3 regions of the Embleya sp. NPDC056575 genome follow, and region 1 is predicted to be linked to each of the others. Evidence: riboswitches for the same ligand, from Rfam matches in the RefSeq annotation. Region 1 holds a riboswitch; each other region holds the start of a gene.
The links. Region 1 has a riboswitch for cyclic di-AMP ahead of ACFRCG_RS34830 (NlpC/P60 family protein). Riboswitches for the same ligand answer to the same signal wherever they lie in the genome.
Positions count from the first base shown of each region.

Region 2: linked by a shared signal. The riboswitch ahead of ACFRCG_RS01335 (transglycosylase family protein) and the one ahead of ACFRCG_RS34830 (NlpC/P60 family protein) in region 1 are both predicted to bind cyclic di-AMP.
Region 3: linked by a shared signal. The riboswitch ahead of ACFRCG_RS09545 (NlpC/P60 family protein) and the one ahead of ACFRCG_RS34830 (NlpC/P60 family protein) in region 1 are both predicted to bind cyclic di-AMP.

Region 1 is NZ_JBHTVA010000056.1:64,969-70,505, reverse strand. It holds gene ACFRCG_RS34840 (PIG-L deacetylase family protein) at 1-168, shown strand, start outside; gene ACFRCG_RS34835 (hypothetical protein) at 188-544, opposite strand; cyclic di-AMP (ydaO/yuaA leader) riboswitch at 914-1,052, shown strand; gene ACFRCG_RS34830 (NlpC/P60 family protein) at 1,062-2,141, shown strand; gene ACFRCG_RS34825 (LuxR C-terminal-related transcriptional regulator) at 2,224-2,901, opposite strand; gene ACFRCG_RS34820 (PspC domain-containing protein) at 2,898-4,157, opposite strand; gene ACFRCG_RS34815 (PspC domain-containing protein) at 4,291-5,537, shown strand, end outside.
Region 2 is NZ_JBHTVA010000001.1:315,985-321,521, reverse strand. It holds gene ACFRCG_RS01335 (transglycosylase family protein) at 1-1,038, opposite strand, end outside; cyclic di-AMP (ydaO/yuaA leader) riboswitch at 1,107-1,344, opposite strand; gene ACFRCG_RS01330 ((Fe-S)-binding protein) at 1,874-3,052, opposite strand; gene ACFRCG_RS01325 (FAD-binding oxidoreductase) at 3,049-4,434, opposite strand; gene ACFRCG_RS01320 (SDR family NAD(P)-dependent oxidoreductase) at 4,756-5,523, opposite strand.
Region 3 is NZ_JBHTVA010000009.1:164,840-170,376, reverse strand. It holds gene ACFRCG_RS09555 (MFS transporter) at 1-1,265, opposite strand, end outside; gene ACFRCG_RS09550 (winged helix-turn-helix transcriptional regulator) at 1,482-1,949, shown strand; cyclic di-AMP (ydaO/yuaA leader) riboswitch at 2,426-2,564, shown strand; gene ACFRCG_RS09545 (NlpC/P60 family protein) at 2,573-3,664, shown strand; tRNA gene ACFRCG_RS09540 (tRNA-Lys) at 3,950-4,022, shown strand; gene ACFRCG_RS09535 (UvrD-helicase domain-containing protein) at 4,459-5,537, opposite strand, start outside.

The sequences.
Region 1 (5,537 bases):
GAGGTGTTCGAGCGCAAGATCGCGGCGCTGCTGTCGCACGAGAGCCAGACGGGCCATCTGCCGGAGCTGCGCGAGCACGTCGTGTCGATGCTGGAGGGCAACGCGGCGCGGTTCGACCTGGGCGCCGGACGTATGGCCGAGGTGTTCCGGGTGGTGGACACCCGCTAGCGGCGGCGGGATCGGCGGCTCAGGTCCACATCACGGCGATGGCGATGTTCGCCACGGTCAGCAGGCCGATCGCGCCGAGGACGCGCGCGGACACCCGCTCCGCGGCGCGGTTGCCCCACACCAGCAGCAGGATGACCAACAGGATGCCGAGCTTGGTACCGATCTTGGCGGTGTCCACGTCCCGGTCCAGTCCGGACCGCACCACGCCCACCAGGGCCAGGCCGGTGACGAGCATGGTCAGCGCGCCGTGCGTCATCGCGGGCACGATCCGCACGTCGCCGGTGCGCAGCGCGGACATCTGGGTGAGGAAGCCGCCGAGCAGGGCCGCGATGCCCACGATGTGCAGCACCAGCAGGATCTGCCGCAGAACGTCCACGTCGTACAACCCCTCGTCGATCGTCGCCCGGCGGGTACCCGGCCGCGGCGTTCTCGGCGCCCACGCCGGACCCCCGGCCGCCGTCCGGCAGCCTAGCCGGCGGCGATCCACGCCTCACCATCGGTCGAATGCCATTAAAGATCGCCAAAACGGATCAAGATCGACTTTAGGGAATCCGGGTGCATCTCCCGTGATACGCGGAGATGGAAACGGCGACATTGGTAAAGTTTTGGCAATGTGAAGGCCAATGGTGATGGTCCTGACACGCGTGTGACTAGTGTTCTGCGGCAGGCGATCGGCTCGAGGTCGGCCACCCGGTCGACACGATCGCCTCCGCCGAATTCGGTGACGGGTTTCGGTGACGGTGGGCAACCACGGTCGCCGCGACACGAAGCCGGAACCGGGGACCCTCGCAGTCCCTTGGGGTGAATCGGTGCTCCGGCACCGTAGGGCGCCTTCTTCCGCCCGAACCCGTCAGCTAACCCGGTAGGCGGCCGAGGAAGGAGACCCGCCACCAGTGGCGTCCCAACGTCGACCCGGGCAACACCGCAAGCCCAAGCCGCGCACCGCCGTGCGTACCGCCGCGACCGTCGTTACGGCCGCCGCGACGATGACCGGCGTGATGACCTTCGCCGGCACCGCGAGCGCGGACCCCGCGCAGTCGTTCCAGCAGACCAAGGACCGCGTCAACCAGCTGCACAGCGACGTGATCAAGGCCACCGACGCCGCCAACGGCGTCGAGGAGCAGATCGAGAAGCAGCAGGACACCGCGAACCAGACCCAGGCCCGGATCACCGAGGAACAGACCGCGCTGAACGCCCTGCGCGACCAGATCGGTGTCCTGGCGGCCAACCAGTACCGCAGCGGCGGCCTCCCGCCGTCCCTCTCGCTCGCGCTCAGCGGCGACCCCGAGGGCTACCTGCAGAAGTCGCAGATGATGTCCCAGCTCGACGGCCAGCAGGCCGCCAAGCTGAAGCAGATCGCGGCGCAGGCCCGAGTTCTCCAGCAGGACCGCACCGAGGCCTCCTCGCAGCTCGCGGAACTGGAGAAGCTGCGCACCGACCTGAACAAGAACAAGACCGACATCCAGGCCAAGCTCGCCGAGGCGCAGCGGCTGCTGAACACGCTCACCGAGCAGCAGAAGAAGGAAGTCCTCGACTCGGACGAGCACGCGAACGACACGCGTGCCAACGACCGCAGTTCGCGGGACAAGCAGGACACCACGCCGACGACCAACGTGCCGGCCTCCGGTCGGGCCGCGGCGGCGATCGCGTTCGCGCGGTCCCAGATCGGCAAGCCGTACGTCTCCGGCGCCGAGGGCCCCGGCTCCTACGACTGCTCGGGCCTGACCCAGGCGTCCTGGAAGGCCGCGGGCGTGCGCCTGACCCGGACGACCTGGACCCAGGTCAACGACGGTCCCCGCGTCTCCAAGGGCTCGCTCCAGCCCGGCGACCTGGTGTTCTTCTACTCGGACAACCGGCACGTGGGCCTGTACATCGGCAACGGCAAGATCATCCACGCCCCGCGTCCCGGCAAGACCGTGACCGAGGCGCCGGTCGACTCGATGCCGTTCTACGCGGCCATCCGACCCGGCTAGGCCCGGCCGGACCCCGTCACACGTACGAAGGCGCCCTCCCGTCGCGGGAGGGCGCCTTCGCGCGTGTCGCCGGTCGCCCGGCTCAGACCAGTCGCCGGTCCGTCGCCCAGCGGGTCAGCTCGTGCCGGTTGGACAACTGCAACTTGCGCAGCACGGCGGAGACATGGGTCTCCACCGTCTTGACCGAGATGACCAGTCGGCGGGCGATCTCCTTGTAGGCGTAGCCGCGCGCGATCAGCCGCAGCACCTCGCGCTCGCGCTGGGTGAGCCGGTCCAGGTCCTCGTCGATCGGCGGCACGTCGGTGGCCGCGAACGCGTCCAGTACGAAGCCCGCCAGGCGCGGCGAGAACACCGCGTCGCCCTCGCCGACCCGGCCGATCGCGCGGATCAGTTCGTCGCCGGTGATCGACTTGGTCACATAGCCCCGGGCGCCGCCCCGGATCACCCCGATCACGTCCTCGGCGGCGTCCGACACGGACAGCGCCAGGAAGCGCACCGCCGGGATCAGCGACGCGCACCGGCGCAACACCTCGACCCCGCCGCCGCCGGGCAGGTGCACGTCGAGCAGGACCACCTCGGGGCGCGTCTCGGTGACCACGGCCACCGCGCTCGCCACGTCGTCGGCCTCGCCGACCACCTCGACCGCCTCGCCGATCTCGGCGCGCACGCCGGTGCGGAACATCCGGTGGTCGTCGACGAGGACCACCCGGGTGCGGGGCGTGCCCTCGACGGGTGCGCTACTCGTCTCGGTGGTGTTCACGTGTTCGTCCTTCCCACAGCGGACCGGCCGGCGTCGGCGCGGCGCATCTCCAGCTCGACCTCGGTGCCCTCGCCGGGTTCGCTGCGGATGTTCGCGGCGCCCCCGTTGCGGCGCATGCGCCCGAGCACGGACTCTCGCACACCCAGCCGGTCGGCGGGTACGGAGTCCGGGTCGAAACCGGGTCCGCGGTCGCGGACGAACACCGTGACCGTGTCCTCGTCGGCCTCGCCGAACACCGAGATCGCCGCGCCGCCCGCGTACTTCGCCGCGTTCACCATCGCCTCGCGCGCGGCGGCGATCAGCGCGGAGAGCCGGTCGTCGACCGGGCAGTCGCCCACGCACACGATCTCGATCGACACCCCGTGCGCGTCCTCCACCTCGGCGGCGACCCCGCGCAGCGCGGCGGCGAAGGTGCGGTCCGGCTCCTCGCCGTCGGGGCGGTACAACCAGGCCCGCAACTCGCGCTCTTGCGCCCGGGCCAGCCGGGCCACCTCGCGCGGGTCCTCCACCTGGCGCTGGATCAGGGTCAGCGTGTGCAGCACCGAGTCGTGCACGTGCGCGGCCACCTCGGCCCGCTCCTGGGCCCGGATGCGGGCCCGGCGCTCGGCGCCCAGCTCGCGGGTCTGGCGCAGCAGATACGGGCCGAAGATGACCAGCAGGCCGACCAGGAGCAGGCCCGCCCCGCGCATCGCGGCCAGCGCGTCGCCGATACCGCCGCGGCCGAGCGAGAAGAAGATCAGGCCCGCGACCACCAGCGTGGCGCCGATCAGGGCGCGCAGCCAACCCGCCACCCGGCTGCGCCCGTCCAGCGAGAACCAGCGCTGCCGCTGCGACTCGTCGGCCTGACGCCACAGCAGGATCACCCCGGGCCCGGCCACGAGCAGTGGCCACAACCAGTCGCCGGAACCGGTGTCGGTGTCGGTCCCGAGCCCGGTGAGCATGGTCGCCGCGATCAGCACGATGATCAGCGCGAGCGCCTGATGCCGCTCCCGGCCGCGCTCGCGGCTCGGCGGCGCGGCCTCGGTCACGCTCTGCGGTACGAAGATCCAAAAGGCCGCGTACAGGACCACGCCCAGGCCCGCGAAGAACGCGAGCGCGACGAAGGCGACGCGCAGCACCACAACCTCGACGCCGAGGTGCTCGGCCAGGCCGCGCGCGACGCCGCCGGCGAACCGGTGGGACGCGGCGCGGCGGAGCTTCGGCGTCGGGTACGCGGGCCGGTTCGGCGCGGCGGGGGACGGATGTACGGCGGTCACACGACCGATCGTCACACGCCGGCAAGCCCGGGCGCATCAGGGCCCGACCCTGATTCCCCCTCAGGGTCGGACCAGGGCTCGGCCAGGGCGGAGCCCGATGGGAACGGGGCCGCGCGCACGCCACGATGGACCCATGAACGACGACATGAAACCCGGTGTCTCGGCCGGCGACCGGGCCGGCGACGTCCCGGGCGGCCCTCCGGGGTCGTCCGCGGCGCCCACGACGACGACCACTCGACCCCAGCTCCTGCGCAGCGTCGACGACCGCATGGTGTCCGGCGTGTGCGGCGGGCTCGGCGAGCATTTCGGCCTCGATCCGGTGATCTTCCGCATCGTCTTCGCGGTGCTGTCGCTCTTCGGCGGGGTGGGCGTACTGGTGTACAGCCTGGGCTGGCTGTTGATCCCGGCCCGTGGAGAGGAGCAGCCGGTGCTGCGCCGGGTGCTCTCCGGGAAGTTCGACCGCGGGGCGACGGCCGCCACCGTGGTCGCCGTGATGGGGGTCGCCTTGTTCTTCACGTACCTGGACTCGGGCTTCGGCCCGTCGGTCCCGCTGATGATGATCACCGCCGTGGTCCTGTTCATGGTCTGGACCGACACGAAACGCAGGTCCGAGGCCGCCGCGCGGACGGCTGGGGTCGCGGCGATGGCGGGCGCTCCCGCGCCGGTCGACACCGCCCCGGCCGGCGACACCGCGCCGGGACCGCCGATGTGGTGGCAGGTGCCCGGTGGCGGCTCGGCGCCGGAGGGTGGGCGGCCGCCCGCGAAGCCGGTCGGGGCCGGGCCGGACAGGCCCGCGAAGCGTCCGCGCTCGTACGTGGCGCTGGCCACGCTGTCCGTGGCCACGATGGTCGGCGGCCTGCTGTGGGTGCTCAACCGCACCGACGCGGTCGACGTGACGTTCACCGTCGCGGTGGCCATCGTGCTCGCCGTCGTCGGCCTGGGCCTGCTCGCGGGCACCTGGTTCGGCCGGGCCCGGCTGCTGATCCTGCCCGCCCTCGCGCTCACCGCGCTGCTCGCCGGGCTGACCGCGATCACCGTGCCGCTGACCGGGCCGTGGGGGGAGCGCACGTACACCCCGACCTCGGTCGCGGCGCTGCCCGCGTCGTACCACCTCGGCGGCGGCGACATGGACCTGGACCTGCGCACCCTCGACCTGGGGCCGGCCCGCGCGGCGACGGTCAAGGCCACGGTGGGCGCCGGGCAGATCCAGGTGTGGGTGCCCAAGGACGTGAGGGTGGTGTTCAAGGGCCGCTCCGACGTCGGCGACGTGCGCACGATGAGCGGTCGCGACGACGGCTGGCGGCCGGACCGGAGCGAGACGCTGGAGCCGATCGCGCAGCCGGAGCGCGGCACGATCACGCTGGACCTGAAGGTCGGCGT
Region 2 (5,537 bases), on a different contig from region 1:
CAGGTGGGCGTACTGCGAGTACTTGCCGTCCGCGTGCTTGATGACGACCTCGTTGCCGTAGGCGCCACCGTTGCCGGCGCTGACCACGGTGCCCGAGGTGATGGCCTTGACCGAGGTGCCGGTGCCGACCACGAAGTCCTGGCCGGTGTGGCTGCCGCTGGACCACATGGAGCCACCGGTGCCGAACGCGGTGCCCAGCGCGCCGTTCACCGGAGCGACGTAGCCCGAGGAGTTGACGGCGGTGCTGCCGGCCTTGGCCGAGGAGGTCTTGGCCACGACGGGGGCCTTCTCCTTGGTCACGGGCTTCGGCGCGACCTTGACCGACACGGAGGGCTTGGCCTCGGTCTTGGTCTCGACCTTGGCCTCGGCCTTCGGCGCGACCTCGGTCTTCGTGGCGACCGCGGCCTTGCCGGAGAGCGAGAGCTTCTGGCCGACCAGGATCAGGTTCGGGTTGCCGCCGATGACGGACTTGTTGTCGGCGTACAGCTTGCGCCAGCCGCCGTCGACGTCCTTGGCCGCGGCGATCTTGGACAGGGTGTCGCCCTTGACCACGGAGTAGGTGGTGGTCGTGGCCTTGGTCTCGGCGGCCGGGACGACCTCGATCTTCGGGGCCTTCGGGGCCGGCGCGGCCTCGACCGGCTTCTCGGCGACCTTCGGGGCGACCTTGACGGTGGCCTTGGTCGAGCCCGACTTGGCGCTGGGGGAGATGGCCGGAGCGGCGCCGCCACGGGTCAGGCCCGCGGGGCCCGAGGTGTTCGGCCACGCGCCGGGGCCCTGTACGGCGAGGACCTTCTCCGCGATGGCGATCTGCTGGTCCTTGGTGGCCAGGTCCGCACGCGGGGCGTACTGCTGACCGCCGAACTCGTTCCAGGTGCTCTGCGTGAACTGCAGGCCACCGTAGAAACCGTTGCCGGTGTTGATGTGCCAGTTGCCCGAGCTCTCGCCCATGGCGACCTTGTCCCAGACGGAGACCGGGGCGGCGGTGGCGGAGGTGGCGAAGCCGGTGATCAGCGGGGCGGCGACGATGGCGCCGGCCATGCCGAGGGTGAGCGCGAGGCGCGCGTTCTTGGGCTTGCGGGCAGGGGTGATGAACGACTGCACGAAGATTTTTCCTTCTCCCACGCCTACGAAGTGAGCTGTCGGATTCGGGCTGGAGAGTCTCGCCCGGCCGGCGTCGACTCCTCGGGTATCGAGGAGGCGGGCACGGCTTCACCCCAAGCCGTCGTTATCGGACGTCCACGACATGCGGACGCCCGGGACGGCATTCCACTTGGTTCCCCCGCTCCTGCCTTTCGGGTTTCGTACCGTGGCCTCTCCGGCGGCAGGATTCGGCGAACCGGGAGACACATTCCGCCGAACACCGGACCGGTGCGGCGAAGCACCAAACTACGCATACACCCGACTCGGATCCAAACATCATGTTTCGCCGAAACCGAAGATTCGGGTCGGAAGGGTGGAATTCCGGGACCGAAAGTCCCGAAGCATCCACGCATTGTGCCCGGGACCTTCAGCGGAGAGTGAGATCGAAATCGCGGGGAGTGAGAATCGCGGAAACTCGGTTCACGGTGCGTGCGAGTTCCTGACAATCGGTGCGCGGGATGTGACGTGCGCCACGGGATTTGCCGGAAACGCCGGTCTCGGGATGGTGGAAAACGGGTCGAAACTGGGGCCCACCTGCCCATTCGTGGGATGGAGCGAGGGCGAAGGCGCGCGCGTCGCGGGGTTGGTGTTCGACGGGATGGCTCCCTTCGAACCGGGTGGCGTGGTGGAAACCCGTGGGTGTCTCGGGTCGGGTACGGCGTATGCGGCTCCCCCCGTGTGGAGTCGCATACGCCGAACTCGACCCGAGATCCCGGTGTCGGGCCCGTGATGGTCAGGGTGTCCGGGCGCCGCCGTCGGGTGTGGTGAGGAATTCGGCGAGGTGTACCGCGCGTACGCGCGACCTGCGGCGCCGCAGGCCGGTGCGGAGTTGGCGCAGGCAGCCCGGGTTGACCGCGACCACGACGTCGGCGCCACTGGCCTCGATCGCGTCCAGCTTGCGGTCGAGGATGCGGCGGGATTCGATCGGGCGCAGGAGGGAGTAGGTGCCGGCCGCGCCGCAGCAGTCGCCGGCGCCCGGGGTTTCCACGAAGTCGGCCACCGCGGAAAGGACTGCGCGCGGTTCGCGCCATACGCCGAGGCCGTTGCGCAGGTGGCAGGAGTCCTGGAGGGTGACCCTGACCCGGCGGCCGGCCACCCGGCGTTCGGGCAGTGCCGAGACGTCGACCACCTCGGACAGTTCGGCGACCCGGTCGCGGCCGATGACGTCGGCCAGGTGCGCGGCGCATCCGCCGGAGGTGGTGACGATCCGGCCGGGGAGGCGTTCGCCGAGGCGGCGGGCGAGGGCGCGGCCCTTGGTCAATTCGCCGTTGTGCGCGTGCAGCGCTCCGCAGCAGCCCTGGTCGTCGGGCACCTTCAGGCCGGGCAGGAGGGTGCGGGCCGCGCGGGAGACCCTGGGGAACATGGCGCGTTCGAAGCAGCCGAGCATGAGGGAGGCACCGGTGCCGGCGGGTGGCGTGGGTGGCGTGGGTTGTGCGGGCTGTGTGGGTTGGATGGGTTGGATGGGTTGTATGGGTGGCTTCGGGGGCCGGGGTGCGGCCGGACCGGTTGCCTTGTCGGGGCCGCTGCGCCCGGCCGGCAGGACGAAGCGGCCCCAGCCCATCGCGCGGACCACCGGCGGCAGGCTCACCACCATCGTCAACAGCCGGGCCAGTGGCGGTCGGTGTTTGCCCCGCCACTGGTGCTCGCGCCACTGTTCCAACAAGGAGCCGTACGGGACGCCCGCCGGGCAGACCGGTTCGCAGGCGCGGCAGCCCAGGCACGCGGAGGACTGTTCCAGCAGGGTCGGGTCGTCGGCGTCCAGGCGACCGGTCTCCAGCGCGCGCATCAGGTTGATCCGGCCGCGCGGCGAGGAGGCCTCGTCGCCGGTGGCGGCGTACGTCGGACACGCGGGCAGGCAGAAGCCGCAGGAGATGCAGCGGGAGAGTTCCTCGGGGTCGAACATACCGGTCATGAGCCGAGCTTTCCGGGATTGAGGATGCGGGCGGGATCGAAGGCGGTCTTGATCCGGCTCAGCAATTGCAGTTGGTCGTCGCCGAGTTGGGCGCGCAGGTGCGGCAACTTGGCGGCACCTACGCCGTGTTCGCCGGTGATGGTGCCGCCGAGTTCGATCGCGGTGCGGAAGATGTCGTCGAAGGCGGCGTGCGCGCGCTCGATCGATTCGGTGTCGTTCGGGTCGGCCACCACGCAGGTGGGGTGGAGGTTGCCGTCGCCGGCGTGACCGAAGGTGGCGATGGTGACGGTGTGCCCGGCCGCGATGGCGTCGATCCGGTCGACCATCTCGGCGATCCTGGGTCGCGGCACGGTGGCGTCTTCGAGGATGGTCAGCGCGCCGAGTCGGGACAGTGCGGGCAGCGAACATCGGCGAGCGGTCAGCAGTGCCTCGGCGCCGGCCACGTCCTCGGCCAGGGTCCATTGCGTGGCGCCGGCCGCGTCGCACAACTCGGCCATGCGGTTCAGGTCGTGGCGGACCGCGTCGGACGTACCGTCGTCGCCGAACAGGAGCAGCGCCCCGGCGTCCCGGCGCAGGCCGAGGTCGGCGAAGTCCTCGACCGCGTTGATGCAGCTTCGGTCCAGGAATTCCAGGGTTGCCGGGACGATGCCGGCGGAGAGGATGTCGGCGACCGCGCGGCCGGCGTGGGCCAGGTCGGGGAAGTAGGCGATCCCGGTGCCCGTGTCGGCGGGGGAGGGCAGCAGGGCCATGGTGATCTCGGTGATCACGGCGAGGGTGCCCTCGGAGCCGGTGAGCAGGCGGGTCAGGTCGTAGCCCGCCACGTCCTTCCAGAGCCGGCCGCCGGTGCGGATCACCTCGCCGGTGGGCAGTACCGCCTCCAGGCCGAGTACGTAGTTGCGGGTGACGCCGTACTTGAGGCCGCGCAGTCCGCCCGCGCAGGTGGCCACGTTGCCGCCGACGGTGGAGACCGTGCGGCTGCCCGGGTCGGGCGGGAAGAGCAGGCCGTGTGCTGTCGCGGCGTCGGCCAGGGCGGCGGTGGTCACGCCGGGTTCGACCACGGCGAGCAGCTCGTCGGGGCTGATCTCGCGGATGCGGTTCATGCGTGTGGTGACCAGGACGATGCCGCCGTTCAGGGCCACGGTGGCCGCGCACAGGTTGGAGCCGGCGCCCCGGGGGACGACCGGCACGCGGTGCTCGGTCGCCAGGCGCAGCACGGCGGCGACCTCGGCGGTGTCGGCCGGGAAGACCACGGCGTCCGGGAGCCGGTCGAACAGGGGGGTGGCGTCGCGGGCGTACGGCACCAGGTCGCCGGTGGTGTGGCGGACGTGTTCGGCGCCGACGATCGCGCTCAGGCGGTCGATCAGGTCCATGGACAGGGGCATGTTCCGTGGGTCTCCCTCGGGCGGGTGGCCGTCGTGCTGGGTGGGCTCGCCGCCGACGGCGGTCGTGTCGGCAGGGCGGGTCGGCGGGTCGGCCTGCGTTGTCCTCGAACGCCGGACGGGCTGAGATGTGCCGTGGACCTGGCCGGGGTGGCTGCGGATCGGATTGGGGTTGGGGATGGGGTGTGGGTGAACTGCGGTTTGGCCTGGGAGAGTTGCTGTTCCGATCCGGGTGGTTGCGGGTCGGGTCGAGTTGAGTTGCGGTCCGGACCGGGGTGGGTTGCGGGCCTGGGGTGGTGGCCCGGTTCTGGCTGGGGGTTGGTGCTACATGACTGCCAGTTGGCCGCCGTCTACGACCAGTTCGGTGCCGTGGATGAAGGCCGCGTCTTCCGAGGCCAGGAAGGCGTAGGCGGCGGCTACGTCTTCGGCGCGGCCGGCGCGGGCCAGGGGGATTCGGGTGGTGATGTACGTCGATTCGAAGTCGGGGTCTGCCATTGCGCCTGCGATCGAGGCGTTGAGTGGTGTACGGATGTATCCGGGGCACAGGGTGTTCACCCGGATCCCGTACCGGCCCAGTTCCACCGCCATCGTCTTTCCGAGCAGGAGGACACCTCCCTTGGAGGCGTTGTAGTGCGCGTAGTCCTCCTCGCCCGCGATCCCGTTCGTGGACGACATGTTGACGATCACCCCGCCGCCGCCGCGTTCGACCATGTGCCGGCCGACCGCCTGGCCGACCAGGAACATGCCGCGCAGGTTGACCGCGAGCATGCGGTCGAAGTGCTCGGCGGTGATCTCCAGGAAGGGTTCGCGCCAGGCGATGCCGGCGTTGTTCGCGAGTACGTCGATGCCGCCCAGTTCGCGGACGGCCGCCTCGACGAGGGCGGTCGCGTCCGGCTCGTGGCTGACGTCGACGGCGAAGCCGGTGACCTCGCCGAGCGGGCGCAGTTCCGCGACCGCCTCGTCCACCTCGGCCGGATCCAGGCCGCCCACCAGGACGCGGCACCCCTCTTCGAGGAAGCGCCGGGCGGCCGCGAAGCCGATACCGCTGCTGCCGCCGCTGACGAGTACCCGCTTGCCGATGAGCCCGCGCATCGCTTCTCCTCCGT
Region 3 (5,537 bases), on a different contig from region 1:
CCGTCCAGCTCGGAGCCGCCCGCACCGGCCAGGACCGCGGTGACCGTCGACAGGCCCAGCGCCGCGCCGAACTGGAAGGCGGTGTACAGGAGTCCGCCGGCCAGGCCCTGTTCGTCCTCGTCGATGCCGTCGGTCGCGGCGATGGTGAGCGGGCCGTATGCCAGCGCGAAGGCCAGACCGAGCAGCAGCATCGTCGGGAACATCGCCACATAGGAGGTGTCGCCGTCGATCGACAGGAACAGCGCGTACGCCGCGGCGGCGGCCACCATCCCGCCGAGGATCACCCGCAGGTTCCCGAAGCGCTCCACCAGCCTCGGTGTCAGCGTCGGCGCGAGTACCGCGTCCGCCCCGACCGCGAGCAGCGCGAAACTGGTCTCCAGGGTCGACCAGCCGCGGATCTCCTGGAGGTAGAAGACCGCGATGAACTGGAAGCCGAAGAACGAGCCCGCGAACAACATCGCGCCCAGGTTCGCTCGGACCAGCGCGCCCGAGCGCAGGATGCCGAGGCGTACCAGCGGATTCGCCGTGCGGCGTTCGACGGCCACGAAGGCGAGCAGGAGGGCGAGCCCGCCCGCGAAGGCCACGATCGTCCAGCCCGGGCCGTCGGCGGGGTGTTCGAGCCGGACCACGCCGTAGACCAGCAGCAACATCGAGCCGGTCACGCCGATCGCGCCGACGAGGTCGAAGCCCCCACCGGACTCGGGCCGCTCGTCCCGGGGGATCAGCGCCGACGCCGCCGCCAGGATCACCGCGGCGAGCGCGACCGGTACGAAGAACACCAGCCGCCAGTCGATCGCCGTCAGCAGTCCGCCGATCACCAGGCCGAGCGAGAAGCCGCCCGCGGCGGTGCCCGCGTAGAAGAGCAGTGCCCGGTTGCGCTGCGGCCCCTCCGGGAAGCCGGTGGTGATGATGGACAGCCCGGCGGGCGTCATGAAGGCGGCCGAGGCGCCGGTCACGAAGCGGGCCACGATCAGCATCCAGCCCTCGGTGGCGAATCCGCCCAGGCCGGAGAAGACCAGGAAGACGGTCAGCCACAAGAGGAACATCCGCCGCCGGCCGAGCAGATCGGCGGTACGGCCGCCGAGGAGCATGAAGCCGGCGTAGGCGAGCACGTACGCGCTCATCACCCAGCTCACGCCACCGGTGGACATGCCCAGGTCGTCGCGGATGGTGGGCAGCGCGACGTTGAGCATCGCGACGTCGATGCCCTCCAGGAAGATCGCGCCGCAGAGGACGAGCAGCATGCCCCAGGCGCGGGGGCTCATGCGGCCGGCGGGGGCGTCGCCGGGGGCGGATTCGGGGGCGGATTCGGTGGCGCTGCCGGGTGTGGACGTGGATGTGGACATGCGACAGCCCCTCGGGACGCGGGTGGGTGGGATCGCGGTGGGATCGCGGTGCGATCGGGGTACCGGGGGTCGGTTCTTCGGACGAACCCGGTTCCCTCTTGTAACCGACCCCATCCTTCGGCAGCATCGACTTCCATGGAAGAAGGCACTTCGAAGGAACCGACCCCCTGCCCGAGTAACCAGGAGGACTACGACGCCCTCCAGTGGGACGTGCGCGAGGGGTGCGAGGTCCGGCAGATCCTCGACCGAGTCGCCGACAAGTGGTCCCTTCTGGTGATCGCGATCCTGGAGAGCCGTACGTTGCGCTTCACCGAGTTGCGGCGGGAGATCGACGGGATCAGCCAGCGCATGCTCACCGTGACGCTGCGCCAACTCGAACGCGACGGCCTGGTGCGCCGCACGGTGTATCCGGTCGTGCCGCCTCGGGTGGACTACGCGCTCACCCCGATGGGGACCACGCTGCACACCACGATCCGCTCGTTGGTCACCTGGACCGAGGAACATCAGGAACGCATCGCCGAGGCGCGGGCGGAGTACGACGCGCGTGTGGGAGCGGAAGGCGACCTGGCGGTGGCGACGGCGGGGCGGTCGGTGTCGGGGTAGTGGGCGCGGCGCCGAGGCGAGGGGCGATTTTCGAATCCGGGTTCGGGGTCTGTCCACACCTGTTCGATGTCGCTCGAGGTCGCGTATTCGCCTCGGATCGGCCGGGCCTTGCGAATGTGCGGTTCGAAAAGGACCGGCAAGCCCGGCGAAACGGCGGAACCTCGCGCGTGGTAACCCCGCCGTCGGCCCATTTCGCGGGTGCGGCGACGTTTGCGGAGGTCGGACGGCGGCTCCTTGCCACCAATCGTTGCCAAAACGGTCCAAGATCGACTTTCGGGATTCCGAGTGCTTTTCCTGTGATACGACGACGGGTGAAACGGAACTCTTGGTAAAGTTTTGGTAATGCAGAGACTCGGGGTGAGGGTCGTGACACGCCTGTGACTATCGTTCTGCGATAGGCGATCGGCTCCACGTCGGCCACCCGGTCGACACGATCGCCTCCGCCGAATTCGGTGACGGGTTTCGGTGACGGTGGGCAACCGCGGTCGCCGCGACACGAAGCCGGAACCGGGGACCCTTCACAGTCCCTGGGGTGAATCGGTGCTTCGGCACCGTAGGGCGCCTTCTTCCGCCCGAACCCGTCAGCTAACCCGGTAGGCGGCCGAGGAAGGAGACCGCCGCCAGTGGCGTCCCAGCGTCGATCCGGGCAGCACCGCAAGCCCAAGCCGCGCACCGCCGTGCGTACCGCCGCGACCGTGGTCACGGCCGCCGCGACGATGACCGGTGTGATGACCTTCGCCGGCACCGCGAGCGCGGACCCCGCGCAGTCGTTCCAGCAGACCAAGGACCGCGTCAACCAGCTGCACAGCGAGGCGATCAAGGCCACCGAAGCCGCCAACCGCGTCGACGAGCAGATCACCAAGCAGCAGGGCACCGCGAACCAGACCCAGTCACGGATCACCGAGGAACAGGCCGCGCTCAACACGCTGCGCGACCAGATCGGTGTCCTGGCGGCCAACCAGTACCGCAGCGGTGGTCTGCCGCCGTCGCTCTCGCTCGCGCTCAGCGGCGACCCCGAGGGTTACCTGCAGAAGTCGCAGATGTTGTCCCAGCTCGACGGCCAGCAGGCCGCGAAGCTGAAGCAGATCGCGGCGCAGGCCCGAGTTCTCCAGCAGGACCGCACCGAGGCCTCCTCGCAGCTCGCGGAACTGGAGAAGCTGCGCACCGAGCTGAACCGGCACAAGGGCGAGATCCAGAACAAGCTCACCGAGGCACAGCGCCTGCTGAACACGCTCACCGCGCAGCAGCAGAAGGAAGTCCTCGACTCGAACGACCACAAGAACGACGCCGGTTCGCGCACCGAGACCGACCGCAGCTCGCGCGACAAGGCGGACCCGCCGACGACGGGCAAGGACGTCCCCGTGTCCGGCCGGGCCGCGGCCGCGATCGCGTTCGCGCGGGCCCAGATCGGCAAGCCGTACGCGCCGCGAGGTGTGGGCCCCGACTCGTACGACTGCTCGGGCCTGACCCAGGCCTCGTGGCGAGCCGCCAACGTCTCGCTCAGCCGCACCACGTGGACCCAGGTCAACGACGGCCCGCGGATCTCCAAGGACGCGCTCAAGCCGGGCGACCTGGTGTTCTACTTCTCGGACAACTCGCACGTGGGCATGTACATCGGCAACGGCAAGATCATCCACGCCCCCCGCCCCGGCAAGAACGTGACCGAGGCCCCCTTGGACTCGATGCCGTTCTACGCGGCCATCCGACCGGGCTAGACCGACCGCGTCGCACGACGATCGGTCCGGGAGGGGGCGAACACCCCTCCCGGACCGATCGTCGTTGTCGGCGCCGCCGGCGCCTCGGGGCACGCGGTAACCGGGGTAGGCGGTATGTGCGTCCATTTCGTACACTCCGGCCGTTTCGCGGCGCCCCGCGCTCCCGCCCGTGCGAGTCCACATCCCCGCAGGTCACGGCGTGTCCGGGGATACTCGCAGCATGTTCGATCCGATACCGGTACTCTGCCGGTGGGCAAAAAGCGGATCACCGCCGGACGCCCGACGGGGCCGTTAGCTCAATTGGCAGAGCAGCGGACTTTTAATCCGCGGGTTCAGGGTTCGATCCCCTGACGGCCCACCCGTCGATCATCGCTTCCAATGCGGTGACCAGCATGTTCGCACTTGTGCCAAGCCTGGGGCTCCTCGCCGGGCATCGAAGGTGAGCACAAGGTGAGCACGGGCGCACATGGCGGGCGTCAGGTGCGCGCGAAGGCTCTCAAGCTACCGGTCACTCTCCGCTATGGAACCTGCTGTCGAGCGGTGCGTCCGGCGCTCAGGGTCGCTGATCACCTATGGCCACCATCACACCGACCCCTTCACCCGGCGCCGCAGGCCGCGATCTGTCGCCTCGATGAGCCGGCGCCGACGCTGTTTTTCGAGCACCGCGTCAACAAGGCTCGGTGGAAGCCGACCTTCCCGCCGGTTCACGCGCCCGGCAGCCATGAGCACTGTCGACGCCGTTAACACCGCCGAGGAGGATGGGAACGTTCGCAGTGATCACACCTGTTGACACGTCATCGGTGCACAGCGCTGCTCCTCGCTCCCAAGGAGCGAAGGAACCGACTCGGCTCTCCATGCCAGGAGATGGCCAAGGCGTCCCGGGCTCGGGTTGCGGCGACGAACAACAGCGAGCGGGCCCGCTGCAATTCACGCTTGTGCCGGGACGGATCGGTGCGCGCCCAGTGCTCCACCGCCGACCTCGGTACCAGGCCCTCGGAGACGCCCGCGATGATCATGCGTTGGTATTCGAGCCCCTTGAAGCGATACATGGTGCCAACGTGCACCCCTTCTTCGTGGCGGGGGCCGTCCTGCGTGATCTCTGTGGATACGATGCCTCGTTGGGCAAGTCGGTAGGCCATCTGCGTGACCATGTCATTCGTCGGCACGCAGATCGCCACGGACTCGCGGGCGACGTCGTGCCACTCCCCGAGCTGCTCCAGCACGAGATCCATCTCGGCGTCCCAGCTCGCCGCGGAACGTAGGACGGGACGTACTCCGTGCAGCACCGATCGATACCCGGCAAGGTCGTCACCGCCGCCGTCGAGGTCGTCGTAGTCGACGCCTTCCAGGACCCCGACCGCCGACTTGAGAATCTCCCGGGTCGTGCGATAACTGAGGGTCAACTTGGCTGACCGCCCGCGGATGTTGACACCCAGGCTGCCGAGGGTGACCTGGTTGTCGTAGATCCTTTGGTGGGTGTCACCGACCAGAAAAATGTCGTTTCGATCGGTCGGTACCATCGCACGGAGCATCTTCCAGTGGGCCGCGCCGAGGTCCTGTGCCTCATCGACGACGATGTGCCGATAGCGGTAGCGCAGCCAGGCCCCAGACCCGGATTCGACATGAATGTTGCCGGGGCCGCCTCGATCCGCGTCCCGCCGCGTCCGGCTGTCGATCTTGGCCTTCCGGGCGATCTCGAGCTGGGCTGCCCGCTCGGCGACCTGCCGATGCGTCTCCAACCCCTTGACGTCCAGGCGCTGGGTGAAGCGTTCGGCGAGTTGCCAGACTTCCGCCCGCTCTGTGCGTGAAAGGCTGCGCCCCCGACCCGCCCTTCGGACGCGGAAGTAGTCGGCACGTGAGGTGACCGCTTGCC